DNA from 3 places in the Bradyrhizobium sp. Kon10 genome. Region 1 is predicted to be linked to each of the others. Evidence: predicted binding sites of a transcription regulator. Region 1 holds the regulator's gene; each other region holds the start of a gene.
The links. Region 1 encodes PhoB, which activates phosphate uptake and scavenging genes when phosphate is short. Its sites were predicted from a motif close to TGTCATNNANCTGTCAT; they were not measured.
Positions count from the first base shown of each region.

Region 2: the regulator PhoB is predicted to act here: its motif matches at 5,314-5,330, upstream of ugpB (sn-glycerol-3-phosphate ABC transporter substrate-binding protein UgpB).
Region 3: the regulator PhoB is predicted to act here: its motif matches at 1,673-1,689, upstream of AC0L2O_RS19785 (UDP-2,3-diacylglucosamine diphosphatase).

Region 1 covers NZ_JBVVOZ010000002.1:400,185-407,559, forward strand. The annotation lists gene pstS (phosphate ABC transporter substrate-binding protein PstS) at 1-602, shown strand, start outside; gene pstC (phosphate ABC transporter permease subunit PstC) at 747-1,736, shown strand; gene pstA (phosphate ABC transporter permease PstA) at 1,741-2,586, shown strand; gene pstB (phosphate ABC transporter ATP-binding protein PstB) at 2,583-3,404, shown strand; gene phoU (phosphate signaling complex protein PhoU) at 3,416-4,132, shown strand; gene phoB (phosphate regulon transcriptional regulator PhoB) at 4,155-4,862, shown strand; gene AC0L2O_RS04880 (GcrA family cell cycle regulator) at 5,097-5,606, opposite strand; gene AC0L2O_RS04885 (acetylornithine transaminase) at 6,055-7,263, shown strand; gene argF (ornithine carbamoyltransferase) at 7,263-7,375, shown strand, end outside.
Region 2 covers NZ_JBVVOZ010000002.1:36,014-43,388, reverse strand. The annotation lists gene AC0L2O_RS03295 (hypothetical protein) at 1-313, opposite strand, end outside; gene aroA (3-phosphoshikimate 1-carboxyvinyltransferase) at 438-1,775, opposite strand; gene AC0L2O_RS03285 (TIGR02300 family protein) at 1,934-2,341, shown strand; tRNA gene AC0L2O_RS03280 (tRNA-Ala) at 2,408-2,483, shown strand; gene AC0L2O_RS03275 (MarR family winged helix-turn-helix transcriptional regulator) at 2,575-3,033, opposite strand; gene AC0L2O_RS03270 (organic hydroperoxide resistance protein) at 3,188-3,613, shown strand; gene AC0L2O_RS03265 (CaiB/BaiF CoA transferase family protein) at 3,820-5,025, shown strand; gene ugpB (sn-glycerol-3-phosphate ABC transporter substrate-binding protein UgpB) at 5,383-6,699, shown strand; gene ugpA (sn-glycerol-3-phosphate ABC transporter permease UgpA) at 6,748-7,375, shown strand, end outside.
Region 3 covers NZ_JBVVOZ010000013.1:146,210-153,584, reverse strand. The annotation lists gene AC0L2O_RS19790 (glycosyltransferase family 4 protein) at 1-837, opposite strand, end outside; gene AC0L2O_RS19785 (UDP-2,3-diacylglucosamine diphosphatase) at 837-1,649, opposite strand; gene thiD (bifunctional hydroxymethylpyrimidine kinase/phosphomethylpyrimidine kinase) at 2,095-2,895, opposite strand; gene AC0L2O_RS19775 (ATP-binding protein) at 3,197-5,173, shown strand; gene AC0L2O_RS19770 (IS481 family transposase) at 5,258-6,214, shown strand; gene AC0L2O_RS19765 (Lrp/AsnC ligand binding domain-containing protein) at 6,350-6,595, shown strand; gene AC0L2O_RS19760 (c-type cytochrome) at 6,592-7,375, opposite strand, start outside.

The sequences.
Region 1 (7,375 bases):
AGAAGCTCAATCCGAACGTCAAGCTGCCGTCCGACGCGATCACCGTGGTCCGCCGCTCCGACGGTTCGGGCACCACCTTCAACTTCACCAACTATCTCTCCAAGGCCAGCGCCGACTGGAAGAGCAAGGTCGGCGAAGGCACGGCGGTCGAGTGGCCGGTCGGCGTCGGCGCCAAGGGCAACGAAGGCGTTTCCGGCAACATCAGCCAGACCAAGAACTCGATCGGCTATGTCGAGTACGCCTATGCCAAGCAGAACAAGCTGACCTATACCGGCCTCGTCAACAAGGCCGGCAAGACGGTGCAGCCGACGGTCGAAGCCTTCCAGGCCGCCGCTTCCAACGCCGACTGGGCCAAGGCTCCGGGCTACTACGTTATCCTCACCGACCAGCCCGGCGACAAGTCCTGGCCGATCACGGCGGCGACCTTCATCCTGATGCACAAGGACGCGACCGACAAGGCGGCCTCCCAGGAAGCCATCAAGTTCTTCCGCTGGGCCTTCAAGAACGGCGACAAGGCGGCTGAGGAGCTCGACTACATCCCGATGCCCGACAGCGTCGTCCAGCTGATCGAGAAGACCTGGGCTGCCGAGATCAAGAGCTGAGCTCTTCTCTCCGAGCGCGGTGCGACCTGAAGGTAGCACTGCGGACCACACGACTTCGGCCCCGGATCAGCGTCGCGCTGCATCCGGGGCGCAAGAGCGACAACAAGCGTATATCATCTGGTACAGGGGATCGGCGTGGCAGAGATGGCCGTTCAGAGCGATATCGTCGACCACGCCGGACCTTATGACCGCGCCAAGGCGTTGAGCGCGTTCAAGCTCGGCGATGTCACGTTCTACTGGATCACGCGGCTGAGCGCGATCTCGGTGCTTCTGATCCTCGGCGGCATCATCCTGTCGCTGATTGTCGGCGCCTTCCCGGCGATCAAGGAATACGGCTTCGCGTTCCTGTGGACGCAGCGCTGGGCGCCGTCGGCCGATCCGCCCGTGCTCGGCGCGCTCGGGCCGATGTACGGTACCCTGGTCACCTCCTTCATCGCGATGCTGATCGCCATTCCCGTTGGCCTCGGCATTGCGATCTTCCTGACCGAGCTCTGCCCGCAATGGCTGCGCCGCCCGATCGGCATGGCGATCGAGCTGCTCGCCGGCATTCCCTCGATCATCTACGGCATGTGGGGTTTCTTCGTGCTGGGCCCGTTCCTGGCCAACACGTTCCAGCCGTTCATGATCAAGATCTTCGACGGCGTCCCCGTGCTCGGCGCGATCTTCGCCGGCCCGCCGTCCTATCTCAGCCTGTTCAACGCCGCGCTGATCCTCGCCATCATGGTGCTGCCCTTCATCACGTCGATCTCGGTCGACGTGTTCAAGACCGTGCCGCCGGTGCTGAAAGAGGCCGCCTACGGCGTCGGCTGCACCACCTGGGAAGTCGTCCGCAGCGTGGTGATCCCCTACACCCGGGTCGGCGTGATCGGCGGCGTCATGCTGGCGCTCGGCCGCGCGCTCGGCGAGACCATGGCGGTGACCTTCATCATCGGCAACTCGTTCCGCATCTCGCCCTCGATCTTCGCGCCGGGCACCACGATCTCGGCGGCGATCGCATCCGAATTCGCCGAGAGCGACGGCCTGCACCAGTCCGGCCTGATCCTGCTCGGCCTGCTGCTATTCGTGCTGACGTTCTTCGTGCTCGCGGCGGCGCGGCTGATGCTGATGCGGCTGGAAAAGAGGGCGGGGAACTGAAGCCATGAACCCGATCTATTCCCGCCGCCGCCGCAAGGACATCGTCATCCGCGGGCTCTGCATCGCCGCAACCGCGTTCGGCGTCACTTGGCTTGCGCTGATCCTGATCACGCTGCTCTACAATGGCCTCGCCGGACTCAATTTCCAGCTCTTCACCGAGAATACGCCGCCACCCGGATCGAACGAGGGCGGCCTGCTCAACGCCATCGTCGGCTCGCTGATCATGACCGTGATCGGCGTCGGCATCGGCGCGCCGCTCGGCATGTTCGCCGGCACCTATCTCGCCGAGTACGGCCGCAACGACCGGCTGACCTCGGTCATCCGCTTCATCAACGATATCCTGCTCTCGGCGCCCTCGATCATCATCGGCCTGTTCATCTACGGCGCAGTGGTGGTGCCGATGCGCGGCTTCTCGGCAATCGCGGGTGCGCTGGCGCTCGCCGTGATCGTGATCCCGGTGGTGCTGCGCACGACCGAGGACATGCTGCTCCTGGTGCCGAATGCGCTGCGTGAGGCAGCCTCCGCGCTCGGCCTGCCGCGCTCGCTGGTGATCAAGCGGATTGCCTATCGTTCTGCCCGTTCCGGTCTCATCACCGGCGTGCTGCTCGCCACCGCGCGTGTTGCCGGCGAAACCGCGCCGCTGCTGTTCACCGCGTTGTCGAACCAGTTCTTCAGCCTGGGCCTGAACAAGACCATGGCGAACCTGCCGGTCACCATCAACAACTTCGTGCAGAGCCCCTATGCCTACTGGAAGCAGCTGGCCTGGAGCGGCGCGCTGCTCATCACCCTGACCGTTCTTGCCCTGAATATTGGCGCGCGCATTCTTGGCGCCGAGAGGACCGCAACATGAGTGATCTGTCCGTATCGATGAGCGCGGCCGGTGGACTGCCGCACGCGCCGGTGCTGCCCGAGGCGCCCCCCAAGGTGACCGTGCGCAACCTGAACTTCTACTATGGCGAGCACCACGCGCTGAAGAACATCAACCTGACGCTCGGTGCCAACCGCGTCACCGCGTTCATCGGCCCGTCGGGCTGCGGCAAGTCGACCCTGCTGCGCATCTTCAACCGGATGTACGATCTCTATCCGGGCCAGCGCGCCACCGGTCAACTCATGCTGGACCAGACCAACATCCTCGATGCCAAGCTCGACCTCAATCTGCTGCGTGCCCGCGTCGGCATGGTGTTCCAGAAGCCGACGCCGTTCCCGATGACGATCTACGAGAACATCGCTTTCGGCATCCGCCTTTACGAGAAGATATCGAAATCGGAGATGGACGACCGCGTCGAGAAGGCGCTGCGTGGCGGCGCGTTGTGGAACGAGGTCAAGGACAAGCTCAACGCCTCCGGCCTCTCGCTCTCCGGCGGCCAGCAGCAGCGCCTCTGCATCGCCCGTACGGTCGCGGTGCGACCCGAGGTGATCCTGTTCGACGAGCCCTGCTCGGCGCTCGACCCGATCTCGACCGCCAAGGTCGAGGAGCTGATCCAGGAATTAGCCGAGAGCTACACGATTGCGATCGTCACCCACAACATGCAGCAGGCGGCCCGCGTCTCCGACAAGACCGCCTTCATGTATCTCGGCGAGCTGATCGAATTCGACGACACCAGCAAGATCTTCACGTCGCCGACCGATCGGCGCACGCAGGATTATATCACCGGCCGGTTCGGCTGAGGAGACGGGACATGGGTTCTGAACATACCGCAAAGGCTTTCGACACCGATCTCCAGGAGCTCACGCGCCTGGTCGCCGAAATGGGCGGGATCGCCGAGCGCATGATCGTCGATTCCGTCGACGCCCTGATCCGCCGCGACGTCGCGCTCGGCCAGCGCGTCGTCACCACCGACGCTGAGCTCGATACGCTCCAGAGACGCATCGAGGAGCGCGCGGTGCTCACGATCGCCCGCCGCCAGCCGATGGCGGTCGACCTGCGCGAGATCGTCGGCGCCATGCGCGTTGCGACCGATCTCGAGCGCATCGGCGACCTCGCCAAGAACATGGGCAAGCGCGTCGCGGCGCTGGAGACCGATTTCCATCCGCTCAAGCTGTTCCGCGGCCTCGAGCACATGACCGATCTCGTGCAGCAACAGGTCAAGTCGGTGCTCGACGCCTATGCCGCGCACGATCTGCCGGCGGCCATGGCGGTGTGGAAGGGTGACGAGGAAGTCGACGCCATCTGCACTTCGCTGTTCCGCGAGCTCCTCACCTACATGATGGAAGATCCGCGCAACATTTCGTTCTGCATCCACCTGATGTTCTGCGCCAAGAACATCGAGCGGATCGGCGATCACGCCACCAACGTCGCCGAGACCGTGTTCTACATGATCGAAGGTCAGGCCATGACCGACAAGCGGCCGAAGGGCGACATGACAACCTTCGCCACGACCCTCCCGAATATTTGAATCATCAAGGAGCGACGGCACCATGGGCGCACGCATTATGGTGGTTGAGGACGAGGAAGCTCTGACCGAGCTTCTCCGCTACAACCTCGAAGGCGACGGCTATGACGTCGAGACGGTGATGCGCGGCGACGACGCCGATACCCGTCTCAAGGAGCATCTTCCCGATCTGATCGTGCTCGACTGGATGCTGCCCGGCCTCTCCGGCATCGAACTGTGCCGTCGGCTGCGGGCGCGATCCGACACCAAGCAGTTGCCGATCATCATGCTCACCGCGCGCGGCGAGGAGAGCGAGCGGGTGCGGGGATTGGCGACCGGCGCCGACGACTACATCGTCAAGCCGTTTTCGGTGCCCGAGCTGTTGGCCCGCGTGAAGGGCCTGCTCAGGCGTGCAAGCCCCGAGCGGCTCGCCACCGTGCTCGCCTTTGGCGACATCGAGCTCGACCGTGACAAACGGCGTGTGGCGCGCTCGGGCCGGCCGATCGATCTCGGCCCGACCGAATATCGCCTGTTGGAGTTTTTCCTGGAGCATCCCGGCCGCGTATTCTCGCGCGAGCAGCTGCTCGACAGCGTCTGGGGCCGCGACATCTATATCGACGAGCGCACCGTGGACGTCCATATCGGCCGCCTGCGCAAGCTGCTCAATCTCGGCCGCGAGCAGGACCCGATCCGCACCGTGCGCGGCGCCGGCTATGCGCTGGATGATCGCTTTGCGAAGGCGGAGCAGGCGTAGGGTTTGCAAAGTTTTGGCGACACACTCAGTGTCGTCCCGGTCAAGCGTAAGCGCAGATCCGGGCCCCATAACCAACAGGGGCGTGCTTGTTGCTCGAAAAGCTAACTCCGAGTCCCCGTAACCACATCTTGCGGTGGGTTATGGGTCCCGGATCTACGCGCGCTTGAGGCGCACTTGTCCGGGACGACATCGAGTTTGTTGAGCCGCCGTCGCGTGACGACTCTCAGAACGACCTTACCGCGACGGCTTCACCGGCGCACGGCGGCGATCCGATGCTGGCTGGTAGGCGACGCGCGAGTGCTGGGCGCAATAGGGCAGGCCCGAGAGCGCCCTGCCGCCGCAGAAGAAGAAATCCGCGCTCGAGGGATCGCCGACCGGCCAGTGGCAGGTTGCCTCGTTCAATTCAAGCAGCGACAGCCGCTGGCTCATCGGCACCACGTTGTCGTAGGTGACCGGTTCGGCCTCCATCTCGACCTCGAAGGCCTGCGCCAGCGCGGTGTTGCCGCGCGCGACGGGGCGGGTCACCCGCATCATATGCTGCGCGGGACGCGCCTTGCGCGGCCGTGGAGCAGCTGAAGACGGGCTCTTGGCGCGGCCGGACAGGCCGAGTCTGTGCACCTTGCCGATCACGGCATTGCGGGTCACGTTGCCGAGCTCGGCCGCGATCTGGCTGGCCGAAAGTCCGGCCTCCCAGAGCTTTTTCAGCTGTTCGACGCGATCGTCGGACCAGGTCAAAACCGTCATTGCACCCTTTCCTTCGCCGCGCGCCAGCCATCCTGGGGCACACAGCGAATGCTAAGCCTCGAAAAACCCGTGCCGTCAGAATCCCTTAAGGCTCGTCGGGCGCGCCTAGAACGCCCGAACGCTTACGCCGGTACATGAGGACTTAGAGATCAGAACCGCTGCACGAGATGTCGTATCTGACAAGCCAAACGCTACAATATGGCGTGACTCACGCGCAAGAGTCTGCCGACTCGCTTCCACATGTTCCGTGGCCAAAACCCGCAAATTCGGCACCGCAAGACTACGGATTCAGCCTTTCGCGAGGCTCTCCGGCGGCATTGACACCCGTGATGCCAAGCATAAGATAGTGACACGTGCCGCCCTTAAAAGGCGGCACGTTTCGTTTTCCGGACCAATGATGCGCTGCGCAAGGCGCGTTCAGGCCGTCTGAAACATCCAAGAGACCATCATGACCAACAGCGCCGCGCCGCATTTGCTTCCCGTTTTCGCCAGGGCCGAGATCGGCTTCGAGCGCGGCGAAGGCTGCTGGCTGATTGCCACCAACGGTGATCGCTATCTCGATTTCACCTCGGGCGTGGCGGTGAATGCGCTCGGCCATGCCCATCCCGCGCTGGTGAAGGCATTGCAGGAGCAGGCCACAAAGCTCTGGCACATGTCGAACCTGTTCCAGAGCCCGGACGGCGAGAAGCTCGCGGCCCGCCTTTGCAGTGAGAGCTTTGCGGACTTCGTGTTCTTCTGCAATTCCGGCGCCGAAGCGCTGGAATGCGTGATCAAGGTCGTGCGCCGCTATCAAGCCGTGAAAGGTCACCCCGATCGCTATCGCATGATCACGTTCGAGGGCGCCTTTCACGGCCGCACGCTCGCAACGCTGGCTGCGACGGGCTCGGCAAAATATCTCGAAGGTTTCGGTCCGCCGATGGACGGTTTCGACCAGGTCGCTTTTGGCGACCTCGACGCAGTGAAGAAGGCGATCGGGCCGCAGACCGCGGGCATTCTGATCGAGCCAATTCAAGGCGAGGGTGGCGTGCGTTCGGCGCCCCCGGCGTTCTATCGCGCATTGCGCCAGCTTTGCGACGAACGCGGCCTGTTGCTGGCGTTCGACGAGGTGCAGACCGGCATGGGCCGCACCGGCGACCTGTTTGCGCATCGACGTTTCGGCATCACGCCGGACGTGATGTCGCTGGCCAAGGCGCTCGGCGGCGGCTTTCCGATCGGCGCCTGCCTTGCCACCGCGGAAGCGGCCTCCGGCATGACGCCCGGTTCGCACGGTTCGACCTTCGGCGGCAATCCGCTTGCAATCTCGGCGGCCAATGCGGTGCTCGACGTCATGCTCAAGCCCGGCTTCTTCGACCATGTGCAGAAGATGTCGCTGCTGCTCAAGCAGAAGCTCGCCTCCGTGATCGATCGCCATCCCGACGTTGTCAGCGAACTCCGCGGCGAGGGTCTTCTGATCGGCATCAAGGCCGTGGTGCCCTCCGCCGATCTCGTCGCCGCGCTGCGCGACGAAAAGCTGCTCACCGTCGGCGCCGGCGACAATGTCGTGCGCTTCCTGCCGCCGTTGGTCGTCACCGAGGCGGAGATCGAGGACGGCGTCGCCCGGCTCGAGCGCGCCTGCACCGCGATTTCGGCAGGCCAGACCAAGCGGGCGGCAAGCTGATGAGCAAGACACCAAAGCACTTCCTCGACATCAACGAGCTGCCGCTGTCGGAGCTCGAGAGCATGCTCGCTGCCTCGTCCGCCATGAAGGCGAAGCAGAAGGCGCATCAGCC
Region 2 (7,375 bases), 360 kb from region 1:
TCTCGCCGCGAACGGGATCAGCGACGCGAAATGCCTTCAACTTCAACGCCAGAAGATATGCGGCGGAGGGCACCGAGACTTCAAGTCCCGGGGTCGTTCCGTCGCGCGGGAAGGTCCCAAATTCCAGATGGTCGGCCGCATGGTCAGCCAGCGGGCTGAGGTGAAAGGCGACCTGATCGTTGAACCAGTTAGGATCCCAACCATTCCTTGCAGCGATTTCTGCTGTCGCGCTCCCGAGCCAATCCGGCAGCGGATGTTCGAGTTTCGAGACGTCGACATCCTCGGTCGCAAAGCGGAAATTGCTGGCGAGCATAAGGGCGGAGCCGCCATAGACTGCGATCTGAAGCTTGGCTCCGGCGCCGGCCGCTGCGCGGCCGATAGAATCGAAGGCATCCAGCAAAGCGTCGCGGTCCAAGGCAGCACTCATGGCCGCGGCCTCATGAAAGCTCGGCCCCAAGCGAACGCATCATTGGAATGAAATCCGGGAAGCTGGTGGCGATGAAGGCGGTGTCGTCGACTGTCACTGGCTGGTCGGACGCGCAACCCATCACCAGCGCGGACATCGCGATGCGATGGTCCATGTGCGTGGCGACGAGGCCGCCGCCGGGGACATGACCGCGGCCTTCGACGATCAAATCATCGCCGGAGATTTCGACCTTCACGCCGTTGACACGCAGCATGGCTGCGGTGGCCTCCAGGCGGTCGGATTCCTTGACGCGCAGCTCTTGCAGGCCGCGCATGACGGTCGTGCCCTCGGCAAACGAGGCCGCGACCGCCAGCACGAGATATTCGTCGATCATCGAGGGCGCGCGCTCCGGCGGCACCTCGACGCCGCGCAGTTTCGAGGCACGCACGCGCAATTGCGCCATCGGCTCGCCGGCATCGCAGCGCACTTCGCTTTCCTCAATCGAGGCGCCCATCTCGCGGAGTGTCGTAAACAGCCCGGTGCGCAGCGGATTGGTCATGACATCGGACAGAACGATATCGGAGCCTTCGACGATCAGCGCCGCAACGAGCGGAAACGCCGCGGAGGAGGGATCGGCGGGAACAATCACGGTGGCGCCGTGCAATTCAGGTTGACCCACGAGCGTGATGCGGCGGCCGTGCGCCCCTTCGGGCGTCGAGACGATGTCGGCACCGAAATGCTTCAGCATCAGCTCGGTGTGGTCGCGGCTGGCCTCAGACTCGATGACCGTCGTGCTGCCCGGCGCGGCGAGACCTGCCAGCAGCACGGCCGATTTGATCTGGGCCGAGGCGACCGGGGTTTTGTAGGTGATCGGCAGCGGATCGCGCGCGCCCTGGACGGTCAGCGGCAGACGGCCGCCCTCGCCGCCCGCAACGATCCTGGCGCCCATCTTTTCAAGCGGATCCAGGATTCGGCGCATCGGCCGAGTGCGGAGCGAGGCGTCGCCGTCAAAAACCGCCGAGATCGGACAACCCGCGACGGCGCCCATCACCAGTCTGCAGCCGGTGCCGGAGTTACCAAAATCCAGCGGCGCCTTCGGCTGGGCGAAGCCCGCGACGCCGACGCCGTGCACGGTCCAGGCAAAGTCTCCGGTGCGTTCGACCTTGGCCCCGAGCGCCTGCATGGACTTTGCGGTGTTCAGGACGTCCTCGCCCTCCAGCAGGCCCGAAATCCGGGTCTCGCCGACCGCAAGCACGCCCAGGATGAGGGCGCGGTGGGAAATCGACTTGTCCCCCGGCACCCGTACTTTCCCGGTCAGGGGGCCGCTGGAGCGAGACTTGAGCGGCCTCGGTTGGTCGGAATGGGTCAAGATTGTGTCCTTGGATGTCCCCTTGCGGGTGCAGCGCAGGTATCACATGGTCCGCGCTCCGTCACGGCATGTCGTTCTCCCGTAATGCGCTATTGACAGCGGGCCGCCAACTAGCCAAGTGAAACACCGCTTTTCAGACATTCCAGGATTCCTCTGCCGTGGCCAAGTCCGAACTCGGAACCAAACGTATTTGCCCAACTACGGGCAAGAAATTCTATGACCTCAACAAGAATCCGGTGATCTCGCCCTATACCGGCGAAGTGGTGCCGATTGCCCCGGTGGCGCCGGCTCGCGCGACCCGCGCGGAAGCCCGGCATGCGCCGGCTGCCGACACGACGCCGGAGCCGGTCGAGGCCGAAGAGACGGTGTCTCTCGAGGAGGCCGATGCCGAGGAGAACACCGGCAAGGTCAAGGCCGTCGTGCCCGAATCCGAAGACGACATCGAGGTCGACGAGACCATCGAGGACGATGACGACGATGATTCGACCTTCATCGCCGACGACGAAGAGGGCGACGAGGACGTGACCGACATCATTGGTGACGTCGTAGGTGATGAAGAGACTTGAGATAATCCCAGAACTGTGGTTCTGGGTCTCATCCGACGCGTCGCCCAAGGCGCGCCGGACGGTTAAGGGGCCATAGCTCAGCTGGGAGAGCGCTTGCATGGCATGCAAGAGGTCGGCGGTTCGATCCCGCCTGGCTCCACCACGCTTCGCCCTTCGGGCTACGCGTGGCGCAGCCGCGCACAGCCCGAAGGGCGAAGCGTGGTGTCCGGCGAAGACGGACTGACGGACTCCCCCTACTCTCCGATCACCGCATTGAGCCGGTCGCGTAGCGCGACGATCTCGTCTTTCATCGCCACCAGCTCCGACACCGAGCAATCCGATGCAGCCAGGATCGACTGCGGCACGGCGCGCGCTTTCTCCTTCAACGCGTGCCCCTGGGGCGTCAGCGCGATCAGCACCTGGCGCTCGTCCTCGCTCGAGCGCGTGCGCTTGACCAGATGGGCGGCCTCGAGCCGCTTCAACAGCGGCGTCAGGGTGCCCGAATCCAGAAACAGCTTTTCGCCGATGTCCCTCACGGGCACGTCGTCGCGCTCCCACAGCACCAGCATCACCAGATATTGCGGATAGGTGAGGCCGAGCCGGTCGAGCAGCGGCTTGTAGACGCGGTTGAAGGCATGCGCGGCGGAATAGACCGCGAAGCAGATTTGATTGTCGAGCCGCAGCGGGTCCACCGCGGAGTGTTTCCGGGCCATGTTCGATCTCACGAGATTCGTCCTGTCATTCTGGGACCTGGCGGGCGCGCATTCAATTGCGAACAATTAAATGTGAGGCGGCCTGATTTAAATTGCGCACAATCTAATTGTCTGCCATATAAGCCGCACCCAACAGGAAAACAGGGAGACGAAAATGTCGGTGAATGTCCTCTACAAGACCAGTGCAAAAGCCACCGGCGGCCGCGACGGCCATGCCGCGACCCTCGATGGCGCGTTGGACGTCAAGCTGACCACGCCGAAGGAACTCGGCGGCGGCGGTGGTGCCGGCAACAACCCCGAACAGCTGTTTGCGGCCGGCTATGCCGCCTGCTTCATCGGCGCGATGAAGTTCGTGGCCTCGCAGGGCGGCCCGAAGGTCCCCGCTGACGCCTCCGTCACCTCGACCGTCGGCATCGGCCCACGCGCGGCCGGCGGATTCGGCCTCGACATCGATCTCGCCGTGTCGCTACCGGGCCTTGCCCGTGCGGAAGCCGAGGCGCTGGTCGAGAAGGCGCACCAGGTCTGCCCGTACTCCAACGCGACGCGCGGCAATGTCGACGTCCGCCTGACGGTGGTCTGATCGAAGATGCGGATCGGCTGGCCCGGGATCTCCCTCGGGCCGGCCATTTCCGTTGATTTGCCAGATTCTCGAGTTGCCAGCTCTGATTTGCCAGGTCGCGGGACTGTGGCGCGTGCGCCGCATAACGCCCTACGCAACAAGCCATTGCTGGCTTCCCGGAACCTCGCTAGGCCTGTGGTCAATATCGACACAGGGGAAGCGAAGGCATGAGTTCTGAAGCTGCTTCGGGCGCAATGAGCGGACTGCGCGTCATCGATCTCACGCGCGTGCTCGGCGGCCCCTACTGCACGCAGATTCTCGCCGACCATGGCGCCGACGTGATCAAGGTCGAGCCGCCGGCGGGCGACGAGGTCCGCGACTGGGGCCCTCCCTTCCACGAGGAAGACGCGGCCTATTTCGTCGGCATCAACCGCAACAAGCGCTCGATCGGCCTCGACCTCGCCTCCGAAGGCGGCCGCGCCGTGCTGCTCAAGATGCTCGAGACGGCCGACGTCCTGATCGAGAATTTCAAGCCGGGCACGCTGGAGAAATGGGGCATCGGCAATGAGAACTTGCGCGAAAAATTCCCGCGCCTCGTGCATTGCCGGATCTGCGGCTTCGGCGCCGACGGCCCGCGCGGCGGCAATCCCGGCTATGACGCCATCATCCAGGCGATGACCGGCATGATCGCGGCGACCGGCTCGCCGGAGAGCGGGCCGATGCGGATCGGCGTGCCCTTGGTCGACATCACCACGGGACTCTACGCGGCGATCGGCATTTTGATGGCTCTGTCGGAGCGGCAGCGCTCGGGCCAGGGTCAGTTCCTGGAGACGACGCTGTACGAGACCGGCCTTGCCATCATGCATCCGCACACCGCGAATTATTTCATGCACGGCAAGCCGCCGTCGCTCACCGGCAACGAGCATCCCAACCTCGTTCCTTATGCGATCTTCCCGACCAGGACCGACGACATCTTCATCGGCGTGGGCAATGACGGCACCTTCCGCAAGCTCGCGAAGGAGATCGGCAAGCCCGAGCTCGGCACCGATCCGCGCTTTGCCCGCAACAAGGACCGCATCGCAAATCGCGAGGCCCTGCGCGCCGAGCTTGCCGCGGTGTTCAGCCAGCACGAGGCCGAGCCGCTGTGCAATCGCCTGCTTGCTGCGGGCCTGCCCGCCGGCCCCGTGCAGAAGATCGACCATGCGTTGACCAATCCGCACACGATCGCCCGCGGCGATGTCATCGAAAAGGATTGGTACAAGGGCGTGGCGTCGCCGATCCGGCTCGATCGCAGCAAGCCGAGCCTGCGCCGCCTGCCGCCGAAATTCAGCCAGCACGCCGCCGAGGTGCTGGGCGAGTTCGGCTATTCCAGGGCCGAGATCGACGCGATGGTCGAGACCGGCACGGTCTGCGGGCCCGAGCGCAAGCGCTGACGCTGCGCTCCCTCTCCCGCCTGCGGGAGAGGGCTGGGGAGAGGGTATCTCCGCAACGGGACAATCCCCGGGAGGAGAGAGCCCTCACCCGCGCCTTCGGCGCGACCTCTCCCGCAAGCGGGAGAGGCAAGGGAGGCCGCGGTGCGATGGTCGACCTCACACATCCAATACCGCACTGCGGCGCGGGCGCGTGTGTGCACCGCGAATGGATGAGACAGCGCGCGGCATTCGCCTATTTGACGGCTTTCCTTTTGCCGCGCTTGCCGCTTTCGTTTCGCCCGCTTACACAGTCATGTGAACGTCATGTGGCGCTGCTAGCGCAAGCGATCTTTTTGACGGCCAAGGGAGGTTTACTTGATGGCTCTTCGACATTTTGGGGCAGCCGCAGCATTTGCGGTGACGGTTGGCATGAGCGTTTCGCCGGCGCTGGCCGTGACTGAAATCCAGTGGTGGCACGCCATGACCGGCGCGAACAACGATGTCATCGTCAAGCTCGCCACCGACTTCAACGCGTCGCAGAGCGACTACAAGGTGATCCCGACCTACAAGGGCAACTACGCCGATACGATGAATGCCGGCATCGCCGCGTTCCGCGCCGGCAACGCCCCGCATATCATGCAGGTGTTCGAAGTCGGCACCGCCACCATGATGGCCGCGACCGGCGCCGTGAAGCCCGTCTACAAGCTGATGGCTGAGGCCGGCGAGAAGTTCGATCCCAAGATCTACCTGCCCGCCATCACCGGCTATTATTCGACCTCGAAGGGCGAAATGCTGTCCTTCCCCTTCAACTCGTCATCGACGGTGATGTGGGTCAACCTGGACGAGCTGAAGAAGGCGAATGTCGAGATCCCGAAGACCTGGCCGGAAACGTTCGCGGCCGCCAAGAAGCTGCACGACAACGGCCACCCGACTTGCGGTTTCTCCGGCTCCTGGGTCACCTGGGTCAATCTCGAGCAGCTCTCCGCCTGGCACAACGTGCCGCTCGCCAGCAAGGCGAACGGCCTCGACGGCTTCGACACCGTGCTGGAGTTCAACGGCCCGCTGCAGGTCAAGCATCTCGAGAAACTGGTCGAGCTCCAGAAGGACAAGACCTACGACTATGCCGGCCGTACCAACACCGGCGAAGGCCGCTTCACCTCGGGTGAGTGCGCGATTTACCTGACCTCGTCCGCCTTCTTCGGCAACGTCAAGGCGCAGGCCAAGTTCAACTTCAACGCCGTGCCGATGCCGTACTATCCCGACGTCAAGGGCGCGCCGCAGAACTCGATCATCGGCGGTGCCTCGCTCTGGGTCATGGGCGGCAAGTCGGCCGAGGAATACAAGGGCGTCGCAAAATTCCTGACCTTCCTCTCCGACACCGATCGCCAGGTCTACATCCACAAGGCCTCCGGCTATCTGCCGATCACCAAGGCGGCGTATGAGAAGGCGAAGGCGGAGGGCTTCTACAAGGACCAGCCCTATCTCGAAACGCCCCTGCTCGAGCTGACCAACAAGGAGCCGACCGAGAATTCGCGCGGCCTGCGGCTCGGCAACATGGTGCAGCTGCGCGACGTCTGGTCGGAAGAGATCGAGCAGGCGCTCGCGGGCAAGAAGACCGCCAAGCAGGCGCTGGATTCCGCGGTCGAGCGCGGCAACGTGATGCTGCGGCAGTTCGAAAAGACCGCCGTGAAGTGAGGCCCATGAGCGGCAGGCCGCGACCCGGCCTGCCGCTCTGCTGACACCATGCAAAAGCAAGCCATTTTCCAGTCAAAGCTGTTGCCCTACGCGCTGGTTGCCCCGCAACTCGCGGTGGTCCTGATATTTTTCTACTGGCCGGCTGCCCAAGCCGTGATCCAGTCCTTCCTGCTCCAGGACGCCTTCGGTCTGTCGACGAGCTTCGTCTGGTTCGACAACTACGTCGAACTGTTCAAAGACCCCGCCTATTTCGAGACGATCGTCCGCACCTTCTTCTTCTCGTTCGCGATCGCCGTGTCCTCGCTGTCGTTCGCGCTCCTGCTCGCGGTGATGGCGGACAAGCCGCTGCGCGGCTCGATGTTCTATCGCACGCTGCTGATCTGGCCCTATGCCGTCGCGCCGCCCGTCGTCGGCGTGCTCTGGATTTTCATGCTGCATCCTTCGCTCGGCGTGCTCGCGCGATATCTGCGCGCCGCCGGCGTCGACTGGAATCCGCTGCTCGACGGCAATCAGGCGGCTGCGCTGATCATCGTGGCCGCCGCGTGGAAGCAGATCTCCTATAATTTCCTGTTCTTCCTCGCCGGGCTGCAAGCCATCCCGAAGAGCGTGTTCGAGGCCGCTGCGATCGACGGCGCGCGCCCGATGCGTCGGTTCTGGACTGTCACCTTCCCGCTGC
Region 3 (7,375 bases), on a different contig from region 1:
GACGTCGCGGGGACCCTTCACCGGAAACGCCGCGACCGGCAAGCCGCTTGCCAGCGCCTCGAGCAGGACTAGGCCGAAGGTGTCGGTCTTGCTGGGAAACACGAAGACGTCGGCGGCCGCGTAGATGTCCGCCAGTTCCTCGCCGTGCTTTTCCCCCAGAAAGATCGCATCCGGATATGCCTCCTCCAGCGCGACGCGGGCGGGGCCATCCCCGACGATCACCTTGGTGCCGGGCAGATCGAGGTCGAGGAAGGCTTCGAGATTCTTCTCCACCGCGACGCGACCGACCGAAAGGAACACCGGGGCCGGAAGGCACAGGTCGATCGCACGCGGGTGGAACAAATGGGTGTCGACGCCGCGCGGCCACAGCACGACCTTGGCGAAGCCGCGCTCGGTCAGTTCGCGGGCGAGCGCCGGGGTTGCCGCCATCACCGCTCGGCTGGCGCTGTGGAAGCGCCGCAGCGCGCGCCAGATCAGGGATTCCGGAACCGGCACCCTGGCGCGGACATATTCGGGGAAGCGGGTGTGGAAGCTGGTCGTGAACGGCAGCCTGCGCTGGCGACAGAAGCGGCGGACCATCAGGCCGATCGGCCCCTCCGTCGCAATATGGATGCTGTCGGGCTGGGCCTGTTCGATCAGCTTTGCAATCCGGGCCGGGCGCGGCATCGCGAGCCGCACGTCGCGATAGCTCGGCATCGCGAAGGTGCGGAACGATTGCGGCGTCAGAAACGTGAGCTCGACGCCGAAGCCGTTCGCGGCGTCAGCGAGCTTGGTCAGCGTCCGAACCACACCATTGACTTGCGGGTGCCAGGCGTCGGTCGCGACCAGGATGCGCATCAGGCCGCCCTTGCCGCCACCTGGGGGACTTCCGCCGGCTTTTGCGCGTGATCCGCCCAGGTGATGATCTCGAAATGGCCGTCGTCGTGCTCGACCAGCGCGGTGCAGCTCTCCACCCAGTCGCCGCAGTTCATGTAGCGGATGCCGCCCTCGTCGCGGATCACGGCATAATGGATGTGGCCGCAGATCACGCCGTCGGCGTCGTGGCGGCGCGCCTCGGCGGCGAGCGCCTGCTCGAACGCGCCGATATAATTGACGGCATTCTTGACCTTCTGCTTGGCCCATTGCGACAGCGACCAATAAGGCACTTTGAACATGCGCCGGAAGAAGTTGACGAAGCGGTTCATCTGGATGGCGAAGTCGTAGGCCTTGTCGCCGAGATGGGCGAGCCAGCGCGCGTTCTGCACCACGAGGTCGAAGATGTCGCCGTGGATCACCAGAAACCGCTTGCCGTCGACGCCGGTGTGGACGGTGTTTTCGACCACATCGATGCCGCCGAAATGCGTGCCGTAATAGTTGCGCAGGAACTCGTCGTGATTGCCGGGAATGTAGATGACCTTGGCACCCTTGCGCGCCTTGCGCAAAAGCTTCTGCACCAGGTCGTTATGCGATTGCGGCCAGTGCCAGCTCGATTTCAGCGCCCAGCCGTCGACGATGTCGCCGACGAGATAGATGGTGTCGGCATCGTGGTAGCGCAGGAAATCCAGCAGAAGGTCGGCTTGCGAACCGCGGGCTCCGAGATGAACGTCGGAGATGAACAAGGTGCGAAAGCGCCTTTCAGGGCTCTCGTCACTCATATCGTAACTTCCCATGCGACAGCCTGTAACAATATCCCGTGACAGGGGGATGACCGATCGAAACCTTTGAGGCACCCTCAGATACGAATCAAACTCGCCTCGCCCTCCCTGCGAATATCAGCCGCATGCGACAATCAGGCGACATGCGCCGCAGACGCCCCGCCCAGGATCAGATTCACACTGTAAGTCACGATCGCAGGTGCGCTCCCTCGCCCGCTTGCGGGCAGGGCAATCGCATATGGTATTTTGGGAGGGCTGAACGCACGCCTCGTCCTTCGAGACGACCGCTTCGCGGTCTCCTCAGGATGAGGCTAAGCGGCATCGGTGCCCGTTGAAACTGCTGCCGCACACTCGGTCCTCATCCTGAGGGCCCGCCAACGGCGGGCGTCTCGAAGGATGGCCGCGAGGACCCATATGCGATTGCCCTACCCGCAAGCGGAAGAGGTCGAACTCGCCCGCGTCAGTAAAATTTGTAGAAATGATGGACCGGCCCATGGCCATGACCGACGCTGAAGCGGTCGGCGGCGGCGATCGCGGCGCTGATCCAGGCCTTGGCGTTGCGCACCGCCTGCTCAAGAGTGTCGCCCTTGGCGAGACCTGCCGCGATCGCCGAGGACAGCGAGCAGCCGGTGCCGTGGGTATTTTTGGTCGCGACGCGCGGCGCGGCGAGTGCGATCGTGCTTTCCGCGCTGACGAGATAGTCGATGCTCTCGGCACCCTCGCCGTGGCCGCCCTTGATCAGCACCGCGCGAGCGCCGAGCGCGAGCAGGCGCCGCCCCTGGCGCTCGATCTCGGCTTGGCTACGCGCGACCGGCTCGTCGAGCAGAGCGGCGGCCTCCGGCAGATTCGGCGTGATCACCGAGGCGAGCGGCACCAGCTTGTTGCGCAGGGCCTCGACGGCCTGCGGTGACAGCAGCCGATCGCCGGAGGTTGCGACCATCACCGGATCGAGCACCACATTTCGCGGAGCCCAGCGCGACAGCGCGGTTGCGATCGCATCGATGCTCAAGGCTTGCGCCACCATGCCGATCTTCGCCGCCCCGACATCGAGATCGGCGAACACGGCGTCGATCTGCGCGGTGACGAATTCGGCCGGCACCGCGTGAATGCCGGTGACACCATTGGTGTTCTGCGCCGTCAGCGCCGTGATGGCCGAGGCGCCGTAGACACCGAGCGCGGCAAAGGTCTTCAGGTCAGCCTGAATGCCGGCGCCGCCGCTCGAATCGGAGCCGGCAATGGTGAGCGCCACGGGCGTGGTCATCGCGGGATACGCTTGCTTGAGGGGGACACCGCCATGGCCTGTCCTACCGCGCTCAGGGAGCCCCAGCAAGCCGCACCGGCCGCCATTCGCGGCGCGCAAAACCGGCCCCGGCGAATCAGCCAGTCGCGATCCGGCGCGGCATTGTCGTCCCCGCAGTCGTGCAGAGGTTGCAAAAAATGGCCTTGATCCCGCTGCGGGCCTTGGCGTCCAGATCGATGAGTGACACGTTGGTGCCGGAATCAGTCCAGCGACACCAACGTTGCGGGCCGACCTCGGCCCGCAAGCCTCTCGGAGTGGAATCATGTGGGCCTACTTCGAACGCATCCTCGACTCCTCGATGTTTTCACCGCACGGCATCTGCCTGTTGTGGGAGCCCGAGTTGATCTGGCTCCACGTCGTCTCGGACGCCTGTATCGCGGCTGCCTATTTCTCCATTCCGTTTGCTCTCGCAATTCTCGTCATCAAGCGGCGCGACCTCCAGTTCGGCTGGGTGTACTGGGCGTTCGCGGTATTCATCACGGCGTGCGGCCTGACGCACCTGCTGTCGATCTACACGCTCTGGGTCCCGGCCTATGGCATCGAGGGCATCGTCAAGGCGGTGACGGCGGTGGCGTCGGTCTTCACGGCCGGCGCGCTCTGGCCGCTGCTGCCGAAGATCCTGACGATCCCCTCGCCGTTCCAGCTTCAAAAGGTCCAGGCCGCGCTCGAACAGGAGGAAATCAAGAGCCGCGACGCGACGCTGCTGCTCCAACAGCTCGGAGACGCGCAGCGCGCGATGCGAGAGAGCATGACGCGCCTCACCGCTGTCGTCGAGACCGCGGTCGACGGCGTGATCCTGTTCGATGCGCAAGCCCGCATTCTGCTGTTCAATCCGGCCTGCGAACGGTTGTTCGGCTATCGCGCCGACGAGGTCATGAATCTCGACGTCAGCATGCTGATGTCCAACGAGAGGCCCTCGTCCACAGCTCATGCGCGGCGCTTCGCAACCGGGGAATCCGTCGGCCTGCGCAAGGACGGCTCGACCTTTCCGATGGATCTGTCGGTGGGCCAGGCGTGGCAGGACGGCGATCTGATCTACGTCGGCATCGTCCACGATCTGACCGCGCGCAAGCTGACGGAGCAGCAGCTCCAGCAGGCGCAGAAGATGGAGACGGTCGGCCAGCTCTCGGGCGGCATCGCCCACGACTTCAACAATCTCCTCACCGTCATCATCGGCAACGCCGAGCTTCTCAGCGAAGAGCTCAAGACCCGGCCGGACCTGCGGCAATTTGCCGACGACATCTGCGAGTCCGGCGAACGCGGCGCGGAGCTGACGCAGCGGCTGCTCGCGTTCAGCCGCCGCCAGCTGCTCCGGCCGAAGGCGATCGATTGCCGCGAGCTGCTCGAATCCATGCTCAAGCTGTTCAAGCGCACCTTGCGCGAAAACATCGAGATCAAGACGGCATTCGGACCCGGCACGATCCAGACATTCGCGGACCGCGCCCAGCTTGAATCTGCCTTGCTGAACCTGGTGCTCAACGCGCAGGACGCCATGCCGGCCGGAGGGCATTTGACCCTGAGCACGGAGTTGGCTGCAATCGACGAGCATTATCACGCGCTGCACCCGGAACTCGCATCCGGCAGCTACGCGTTGATCTCCGTCACTGATGACGGCGAAGGCATGACGCCTGACGTCATCGAGCACGCCTTCGAACCATTCTTCACCACCAAGGAAGTCGGCAAGGGCTCGGGGCTCGGGCTGAGCATGGTCTATGGTTTCGCCAAACAGTCCGACGGCCATGTCTCGATCTATAGCGAGCCGGGCCTTGGGACGACGGTCCGGATCTACCTGCCGCGCGCCGGCGCGGGCGAATCGCCGGCCGATACGCCGGACAATGAGGAGGCGGCGCCCCGCGGGCGCGAGACGATCCTGATCACGGAAGACGATCCGTTCGTGCGCTCCTCGGTGACCCAAAGGGTCGAGGCTCTCGGATATCGGGTCGTCGCCGCCGTCAACGGCACGGAGGCCCTGCAGCGGCTGCGCGACGATCCCCGCATCGACATGCTGTTCACCGACATCATCATGCCGGGTGGCATGAGCGGCTGGGAGCTCGCCGAACAGGCCCGGCGGATTCGTCCGGGTCTCCCGGTCCTGTTCACCTCCGGCTACGCACTGGAGACGCTGGTCGAGCAGGGCCGTGTCCAGGCGCGGGCGGTCGTTCTGAGAAAGCCCTATCGCAAGGCCGAGCTGGCGCAGCGGCTCAGGGACGCATTCGCGGCCGCGACCGTGACGCCCTAGCTGTGGTCTGTCAGGAGGTTGTCCATCTGGTCTGAACCGAGGAAGCTGAGGTTGCGAAGCTTCAGTGTTCCGAGGAGAGACCAGATGAACGTCCACAAGAATGCGCCTTTGACGCCCAAAGGTCGAGAGGCGATGGTCCGAAGCGTGGTCGAGGGCGGGCTGACGCAAGCCGCCGCGGCTGACCTGTTCAACATCTCGTCGAAGACGGTTGCCAAATGGGTCAAGCGGTTCCGCGCTGAAGGTGTTGCTGGGTTGCGAGATCGTTCCTCCAAGCCCCATTCATCGCCGAGCCAAACCCCGCCAGCCACGTGTACAGTCGTCGAGGCGTTGCGACGGCAGCGCCACACCGGCAAGCAGATCGCAGCCGAGGTCAAGGTATCACCTGCCACCGTCAGCCGCGTCCTTCGCCGCTTGGGACTCAACCGGATACACGATCTGGAGCCGGCCGAACCGGAACGCCGCTATGAGCGCGAGACCCCAGGCGAGATCATTCACATCGACATCAAAAAGCTCGGACGTTTCGCGCGTATTGGTCATCGCATCACCGGCGATCCGAGTGGTCCGCACAAGAGCCGCGGCGCTGGTTGGGAGTTCGTCCACGTCTGCATCGACGACCATTCCCGCGTCGCCTTCTCCGAGATCAAGCCCGACGAGACGGCCGACAGCGCTGTTCCCTTTCTTAAGGCAGCTGTGGCGTATTACAAAAGCCTCGGCGTCACCGTCACGCGCGTCATGACCGACAATGGCAGCTGCTACCAGTCCTTTGCCTTCCGCGACGCCTGCCGGGACCTGGGCATTAAGCACATCCGTACCAAACCCTACACGCCGCGAACAAACGGAAAAGCCGAGCGCTTCATCCAGACCGCGCTTCGGGAATGGGCTTACGCCAAAGCCTACCCAACATCAGATCGGCGCGCTCAAGAGCTGCCGATCTGGCTGCATCAATACAACTGGCACCGTCCCCATGGTGGTATAGACTCACAAATCCCGATCAGCCGACTTGGTTTGACCAGGAACAACCTTTTGAGGCTCCACACCTAGCGCAGGACTGGTATCTGCGCGCAAACTGGTATCTGCGCGCAAAACGCCTGCTGCTGCCTGCAGCCGCAAGTCCGCTTGCTATATTCGGCCGGGTTTGGCCTATTAGCCGCCAGATATGCCTTCGGAGTGACTGCAATGGTTCCCTTTTTCGTCCAGATCAAATGCAAGCTCGGCCAGTCCTACACGGTGGCCAACGCGCTCGCCGAAGCCGAGATCGCCTCCGAGATCTACTCCACGGCCGGCCAGTACGATCTTCTGGTGAAGTTCTACGTCGACAACGACACCGACATCGGCCACTTCGTCAACGAGAAGGTGCAGGTGCTGCCGGGCATCCAGGACACCCTCACCATCATCACCTTCAAGGCGTTCGGCGCGAGCTAGCCGCCGCCCTCTTTGCGCTTGGGCGGCGTCGGCCCGTCGACCGGCGGCAGCGACTTCAAATAAGCGGCCATCGCGGCGCGATCCTCAGGTCTGAGTTGCGCCAGATTCTTGATCACCGGCCGCATCGCGCCGGAGGCGCTGTCGCCCTCGGGCATGTCGCCGGTTTCGAGGAAATCGGCGATGTCGTTCTCGCTCCAGCTACCTATGCCCTTCTGCGTGATGTTCGGCACCCAGCCCTCGCCTTCCGGATTGGGACCGCCGGCGAACCGCTGCGAGGTGATGACGCCCCCGAGAAAATTGCGCGGGCTGTGGCATTCGGCGCAATGGCCAAAGCCGTTGACGAGATAGGCGCCCCGATTCCATTGCGCGGAGCGCGTTGCATCCGGCGCGAACGGCCTGACATCCATGAACAGCAATTTCAGGATGCCGACGTTGCGGCGGATGTTGAAGGGAAACGGCAGATCGTGGTCGCGCACCCGGCCCGACACGGCCGGCAGCGTCTTCAGATACGCGAAGAGATCGCGGACGTCGTCGATCCTCGCCAGGTGGTAAGAGGTGTAGGGAAACGCCGGAAAATAATGCGTGCCCGCCGGCGAAACGCCGCGCATCACGGCGTTGACGAAATCAGCCTCGCTCCAGCGGCCGATGCCGTCGGTGGGATCGGAGGAGATGTTCGGCGCATAGAACGTCCCGAACGGTGAGCCGAGCGCCAGGCCGCCACCGAGCCGCAGGCGGTCGGGCTGGTTGGGCACGGCATGGCAGGACGAGCAGCCGCCGACA